3 regions of the Nocardioides aquaticus genome follow, and region 1 is predicted to be linked to each of the others. Evidence: riboswitches for the same ligand, from Rfam matches in the RefSeq annotation. Region 1 holds a riboswitch; each other region holds the start of a gene.

Evidence for each region. A riboswitch is a leader RNA that binds a small molecule or an ion and turns the genes downstream of it on or off. The one in region 1 is predicted to bind cobalamin.
Region 2: it holds a riboswitch for cobalamin, as region 1 does, so the genes downstream of both, ENKNEFLB_RS01390 (VWA domain-containing protein) here and cobN (cobaltochelatase subunit CobN) in region 1, are expected to answer to the same signal.
Region 3: it holds a riboswitch for cobalamin, as region 1 does, so the genes downstream of both, ENKNEFLB_RS01415 (nitrite reductase) here and cobN (cobaltochelatase subunit CobN) in region 1, are expected to answer to the same signal.

What each region holds. Positions count from the first base shown of each region.
Region 1 is NZ_CP075371.1:1,665,488-1,667,740, forward strand. Features, by position in the region: gene cobA (uroporphyrinogen-III C-methyltransferase) at 1-423, shown strand, start outside; partial or broken gene ENKNEFLB_RS22865 ((2Fe-2S) ferredoxin domain-containing protein) at 459-1,052, shown strand; cobalamin riboswitch at 1,143-1,273, shown strand; gene cobN (cobaltochelatase subunit CobN) at 1,301-2,253, shown strand, end outside.
Region 2 is NZ_CP075371.1:275,719-277,971, forward strand. Features, by position in the region: gene ENKNEFLB_RS01390 (VWA domain-containing protein) at 1-1,057, opposite strand, end outside; cobalamin riboswitch at 1,204-1,370, opposite strand; gene cbiE (precorrin-6y C5,15-methyltransferase (decarboxylating) subunit CbiE) at 1,418-2,253, shown strand, end outside.
Region 3 is NZ_CP075371.1:280,907-283,159, reverse strand. Features, by position in the region: gene ENKNEFLB_RS01425 (flavin monoamine oxidase family protein) at 1-207, opposite strand, end outside; gene ENKNEFLB_RS01420 (sigma factor) at 204-575, opposite strand; cobalamin riboswitch at 695-834, shown strand; gene ENKNEFLB_RS01415 (nitrite reductase) at 907-1,836, shown strand; gene ENKNEFLB_RS01410 (precorrin-8X methylmutase) at 1,833-2,253, shown strand, end outside.

The DNA of each region.
Region 1 (2,253 bases):
GAGGCCGGCGTTCCGGCCCGGGTGATCCCCGGGGTCACCTCGAGCATCGCGGTGCCGGGGGCCGCCGGTATCCCGGTGACGCACCGCGGCCTGACGCAGGGGTTCACGGTCGTGTCTGGCCATGTTCCACCTGGCCATCCGGAGTCGAGCTTGGACTACGCAGCGCTTGCCCGCTGCGGGACCACGCTGGTGTTCCTGATGGGAGTGGGCACGCTGGATGCGATCACCGCCGAGCTGTGCGCGGTGGGCATGGACGCGGCGACCCCTGCGGCCGTGATCGCCGACGGCACCCACCTCCACCAACGAGTCATCACCGCGTCTCTCGCCTCGATCGCCGAAGTTGCCCACGACGCCGGGATCCGAGCCCCGGCGGTCGTTGTCATCGGCCAGGTGGTCTCGCTGCGAAGGACGGGGTCGCCATGAACGACGATGTGACCGCGCCCGTCGTGCTCGTGGGCATGTCGGCGCGCGAGGTGCAGGCGCACAACCTGCTGCACGAGGTCGCCCACGAGCATGACGCCACGGTCGCCTTCCTGCAGCTGGGAGACCCGTCGCTCTCCGCGGAGCTGACACGGCTCGCTGACCTGGGTGCACAGCGGATCGTCCTCGTGGGCGTCAGCCTCGGCGCGCTCGCGCCCGCGGTCTCCTGGCTGCGCCGCATCGCCGCGCACTGGTGGCGCGAGCGAGCGGAGCAGAGGCCCATCGTCGAGGTCGCCACCCGGCTCGCCGACGGGGTCGACCAGGTGCGCCAGGTGCTTGCCGTACGGCGTGAGGTGACGGGCGCCGAGGCAGGCCTCGAGTCCGCAGCTTGGGAGGACGTGCCCGGGCACCGCCACCAGGTGCTGGTCTGTCGCGGTCCCCGCTGCACGGCGATGGGGTCCGACCGGACCGCCGAGGCCGTGATCCTCGAGCTGATGCGGCTGGGCCAGTCGGACGACGACGTACTCATCACCCACACCGGCTGCCAGTTCCCCTGCAACCACGCGCCGGTCGTCAGCGTCCAGCCCGACGACGTCTGGTACGGCGACGTCGATCCCGACGTCGCCCGGCAGATCGTCGCGGAGCACCTCGTTGGTAGGCGTCCCGTGGAGTCCGCACGGCTGCCCAGGACCCGCGGCGCCAGGCCGGCGACGAGCCGCTCGTCTAGAGTGATGACCGAAAGTCTCGTGGAACAGGAACCCGGTCGATTCCGGGGCGGTTCCGCCACTGTGATGCCGGATCAGGGTCCACCTGACCGGCTCAGCCAGACACTGGCCACGGGACCTCCGACGACGAGGGGCGAGAACCCCCTGGGAGAACCATGAAGATCGCGCTGCTGTCCACCTCCGACACCGACCTGCTCTCGGCCCGAGCTTCGGGAGCCGACTACGTCTGGGCCAACCCGTCGAGGCCCGGGCACCAGTCGATGGCCGAGGTCATCGAAGGTGCCGACCTAGTCGTCGGTCGGATCCTCGGTTCGCCGCAGGACCTGTGCTCGGGGTTCGCGCGCATCCGGGACACCGGGATGCCGATGGTGGTGCTGGGCGGTGAGCAGCAGCCCAGCGCCGAGCTGATGGAGATGTCGTCGGTGCCGATCGGCGTCTGCGCCGAGGCCCACCGCTACCTCGCCGAGGGTGGCCCGGCCAATCTCGCCCAGCTGCACGCATTCCTCTCCGACACCGTGCTGCTGACCGGTGAAGGTTTCGAGGCGCCGTCCGAGATCCCGGCCTGGGGCATCGTGGAGCGCCCCTCGGCTCCGGCAGACATGGACTTGCCCCGCGTGGGCGTGCTGTTCTACCGCGCCCACCAGGCCAGCGGCAACACCGCCTTCGCCCACGTCCTGGCCGACGCCGTGGACGCCACCGGCGAAGCGGTCGGCGTGCCGATCTTCTCGTCGTCGCTGCGCGCTGCCCCCGACTCCCTGTACGACGCCTTGGGCACCCTCGACGCATTGGTCGTCACCGTGCTCGCCGCCGGTGGGAGCCAGCCGGCCACGGCCAGCGCCGGTGGCGAGGACGAAGCGTGGGACGTACAGCGGATGGCGGCGCTCGACATCCCCATCCTGCAAGGGCTCTGCCTCACCAGCAGCCGGGCCGAGTGGGAGGCCTCCAGCGATGGCTTGACCCCGCTCGACTCCGCGAGCCAGATTGCGATCCCCGAGTTCGACGGCCGCATCATCACTGCGCCCTTCTCCTTCAAGGAGATCGACAAAGATGGCCTGCCGCGGTACGTCGCCGACCCCGAGCGGTGTGCGCGCGTGGCCGGCATCGCGGT
Region 2 (2,253 bases), 1.4 Mb from region 1:
CCGGAGCGTCTGACGTCCCGCCGTCGTCCCCGCCACCGTCCCCGCCACCGTCCCCGCCACCGGGCGGCTCGGGGTCGGGCTCGTCGGGGTCGTCGGGCAGCAGGTCGTCCAGCAGGTCCTCCTCGAGGCCGGGGGCGTCGAAGGGGTTGCGCCGGCGGCGGTGCGGCAGGGAGAGGCGGGCCGCGGCGCGGATGTCCTCGGTCGTCACGAAGCGCCGGCCGTGCCAGGCGGCGTGCGCGGCGGCGGTGCGCGCGGTGACGATGTCGGCGCGCATCCCGTCGACGTCGAGCGCCGCGCAGAGCTCGGCGATCCGCAGCAGGGCCCCGTCGCCGACGACGACGTCGCCGACCAGGGCCTGCGCGGCCGCGACGCGCGCCCGCAGCGCCTCCTCGTCCGGCGCCCAGGCCGCTGCGAAGGCGTCCGGGTCGGCGTCGTAGGCCATCCGCCGACGGACCACCTCGACCCGTCGGGCCGGGTCGCGGGGGGCGGCGACCTCGGCGGTCAGGCCGAACCGGTCGAGCAGCTGCGGGCGCAGCTCGCCCTCCTCGGGGTTCATCGTCCCGACCAGCACGAAGCGGGCCGCGTGCGAGACCGACACCCCGTCCCGCTCGACGGTCGCGCGGCCCATCGCCGCCGCGTCGAGGAGCAGGTCGACGAGGTGGTCGTGCAGCAGGTTGACCTCGTCGACGTAGAGGATGCCGCGGTGCGCACGGGCCAGCAGGCCGGGCTCGTACTCCGCCGTGCCCTGGCTCAGCGCCCGCTCCAGGTGCAGCGAGCCGAGCACCCGGTCCTCGGTCGCACCGACGGGCAGCTCGACGAGGCGTACGGGCCGGCTCTCCACCGCCGCGTCGGAGGCGAACGGGCCGTCCGGCGACGCGGTCTCCCGGCCGCGGTCGGCGGGGTCGGAGGAGAACCGGTCCCCGGCCACGACCTCGACCGGCGGCAGCACCGCGGCGAGGGCGCGCACGATCGTCGACTTCGCGGTGCCCTTCTCGCCGCGGACCAGCACGCCGCCGATGGCGGGGCTGATCGTGGTCAGCACCAGGGCGAGCGCCATCGGGTCCAGGTCGCCCGGCCGGGCGCCGGTCTCGCCGGTGCCGCTGTCGCCGCTGGTGTCGCCGCTGATGTCGCCGAGGTCGCCCGCGGGCACGACGGCAGAGAAGGGGTAGTGCGCTGGCATGGGAGGCTCCCGCTCGTCCGCCATCGGATGGGCGCCTCGAGGCCGGTCTTCGGACTTCCTCGAGCACGCCGGATCGCGCGTCCAGGTCACCGCAGCGGGCCTGTGCCGGACTCTCACCGGCTTCCCAGATTCTCCCCTCGGCGTCCGGTCGTGACCGGGGCGTCGGGGCACCTCGTGGCTGAGCCGCCACGCTAGCGCAGTCCGGCCCTCCGGAGGCACGCCCTAGGGTCGGCGCCCATGAGGGCGAGGATCACGGTCGTGGGGATCGGCGCCGACGGGTGGCCGGGCGTCCCGGCGCGCCTGCGGTCGCTCGTCGACGACGCGGAGGTGGTGCTGGGCGGGGCCCGCCACCTGGCGCTGCTGGAACCGCGGCCCGGTCAGCACCGCGTGCCGTGGCCGGTGCCGCTGCGCGCGGGCCTGCCGTCCCTGCTGGCCGAGCACGCCGGGCGACGGGTGGTCGCCCTGGCCACCGGCGACCCGCTGCTGTCCGGCGTCGGCACCACGCTGGTCGACCTGCTCGGCGCCGACGCCGTGGAGGTCCACCCCGGCCTGTCGTCGGTCGCGCTGGCCCGGGGACGGCTCGGCTGGTCGGCCGAGAGCGCCGCGGTGGTCAGCCTGGTGGGCCGCGACCCCGCGCTCGTCCTGCGCGAGCTCGCCCCGGGCCGCCGCGTGGTCGCGCTGTCCTCGGACGCGACCACGCCGGGCGCGCTGGCCCGGCTCCTCGTCCGGCAGGGGTACGGCGCCTCGCTGCTGGCGGTGCTCGGCGACCTCGGCGCGCCGACCGAGTCGCGCCTCGACGCCGCCGCCGCGGCCTGGGACGCGGCCGCCGACGCCCGCGTCCCCCCGCTCAACGTGGTGGCGGTCGACCTGCGCGGGCCCGTGGTCGGGTCGTGGACCGCCGGGCTGCCGGACGAGGCGTACGAGCACGACGGCCAGCTCACGAAGCGCGACCTGCGCGCCTCCGCCCTGGCCCGGCTCGCCCCCCAGCCCGGGCAGCTGCTGTGGGACCTCGGCGCGGGCGCCGGCTCGGTCGGCGTCGAGTGGATGCGTGCGCACCCGACGTGCCGGGCCGT
Region 3 (2,253 bases), 1.4 Mb from region 1:
GCGCACCGCGCGGTACGCCGGGTTGAGCAGTTGGAAGCCGCGGTCGAGGGCGAACCCGTCGACGTGGTCGGTGCGGATCCGACCGCCGACGGCGTCGTCGCGCTCGAGGACCACGACGTCGTGGCCCCGGTCGACCAGGGCCCGGGCGCAGCGCAGGCCCGCGAGGCCCGCGCCGACCACCACGACGTCGGTGTCGTTCTCGCTCACGCGGCCTGCCCGTCCCAGGGACCGGGGTCGCGGCGGGGTCCGGTGCGGGCCACCGCGGAGGTCACGGCCAGCACCCAGGTCAGGGGGCGGTGCTCCGTGGGGCGGTAGGTCGACGCGCTGCGCCAGACCTCGGCGTAGGTCTCGCGCACGACCTGGTGCGCCCACGCCTCGTCGCCGCGGCCCTTGAGCCGCGCGAGGCGCCAGACCTGGTCGACGGTGGCGTCGTACAGGTCCTCGAAGGCCTCCTGCCGGCCGGCGGCGGTGCACTCCAGGCAGCCCGGACGGCGCTCGGCGGCCGGTCGGGGGGCGGTCAGGGGCCGCGGCCCCGTCCGCCGGCCCGTCCGCTGCCCGACGTAGTCGTCGCACATGGGGCCAGTGTGGGGGGCGCCTGGTGAGGACGACCCACCCGCGCGCGTGTGACCAGACCAGTGGACGACGCTTGCTAGGTTGGCCGCGCCAGTCACGCCCCCCGGTCCGCCGGGAGGCCAGGGAACCCGGTGCGAGGCCGGGACTGACGCGCAGCGGTATGGGTGACGGACGGGGCTCCTGTCGAGAGGCAGGCCACTGGACCAGCGGCATCGGTCCGGGAAGGTGCTCCGCGCCGGGCGATCCCGAGTCCGAAGACCTGCTGGCCCCGGCGACGCCCGTCGTCCGGTCCACGCAGGCTCCGCGCACGAGCCTCCGACCACCGAGGTGACCGTGCCCCACCCACCCCTCGTCCGCTCGCGGCCCGGTCCCGACGGCCGGGACGCCGCCGCGGACCGCTGTCCCGGTGTCGCCCGGCCCTGGCCCGCCGAGGACGGCCTGCTGGTCCGGCTCCGGCTCCCCGGCGGCCGGGTCGCCGCCCGGGCCCTGGCCTCGCTCTCCGGGGTCGCCCGTACCCACGGCGACGGCGACCTCCACCTGACCGGTCGCGCCAACCTCCAGCTGCGTGCCCTGCCGGCCGACCCGGCCACGACGGGCGCCGTACGGCCCGACGTCGCCGCGGCCCTCGCCGGCACCGGCCTGCTGCCGTCGCCCAGCCACGAGCTGGTCCGCAACCTGATGGCCTCGCCGCAGACCGGGCTGGACACCGGCCGACCGGGCGGCGGCCGCGCCGACCTGCGCCCGGTCGTGGACGCCCTCGACGCGGCGCTGCTGGCCGAGCCCGCCGCCGCCGACCTCTCCGGACGGTTCCTGCTCGTGCTCGACGACGGCCGCGGCGACCTGGTCGACCGCCCGTGCGACCTGGGGGTGGTGGCCCTCGACGACGGGACCGCCCAGCTGCGCGTCGGGACGGCCTGGGGCGACGTGGTGGCGCTCCCCGACGTGCCCGACGCCCTGCTCGCCCTGGTCCGTCGCTTCCTGGACGCCCGCCCCGACCCGGCCGCCGCCTGGCACGTCGCCGAGCTCGACGGTCCCCTGGCGCCCGCCCGGGAGCCCGACGACTGCGTCCCGGCCCCGACCGCGCGACCGGCGTACGGCCCGCTGGTCGGCGGTGAGCACGTCGCGGCCCCCGACGGCGTGCTCGGCCCCGACCTGGTCGACGACCTCGTCGCCCGGGACCCCGACGGCACGCTGGTCGTGACGCCGTGGCGCGGGGTGCTGGTGCCGGACCCGGCCCCGCACGAGGGGGGAGGTGCGCGATGACCCCGCTGTCCCGGCCGCCGCAGCGGTACGCCTACGTCGACCACGGCCCGGAGATCTACGTCGACTCCTTCGCGACCATCCGCCGCGAGAGCGACCTGTCCCGGGTGCCGGGCGACGCCGAGCGGCTCGCGGTGCGGATGATCCACGGCACCGGCCAGGTCGACCTGGTCGACGACCTCGTGGTCCACCCGCGCCTGGTCCCGGCGGCGCGCACCGCGCTGGCCGCCGGCGCGCCGATCCTCTGCGACGCCCGGATGGTGGCCACCGGCATCACCGCCTCGCGCCTGCCGGCGGGCAACGACGTCCACTGCTACCTGCCCGACCGCCGCGTCCCGGGCCTGGCCGCGGCCTGGGGCACCACCCGCTCGGCCGCGGCCGTCTCCCTGTGGGCCGACCACCTCGACGGCGCGGTCGTCG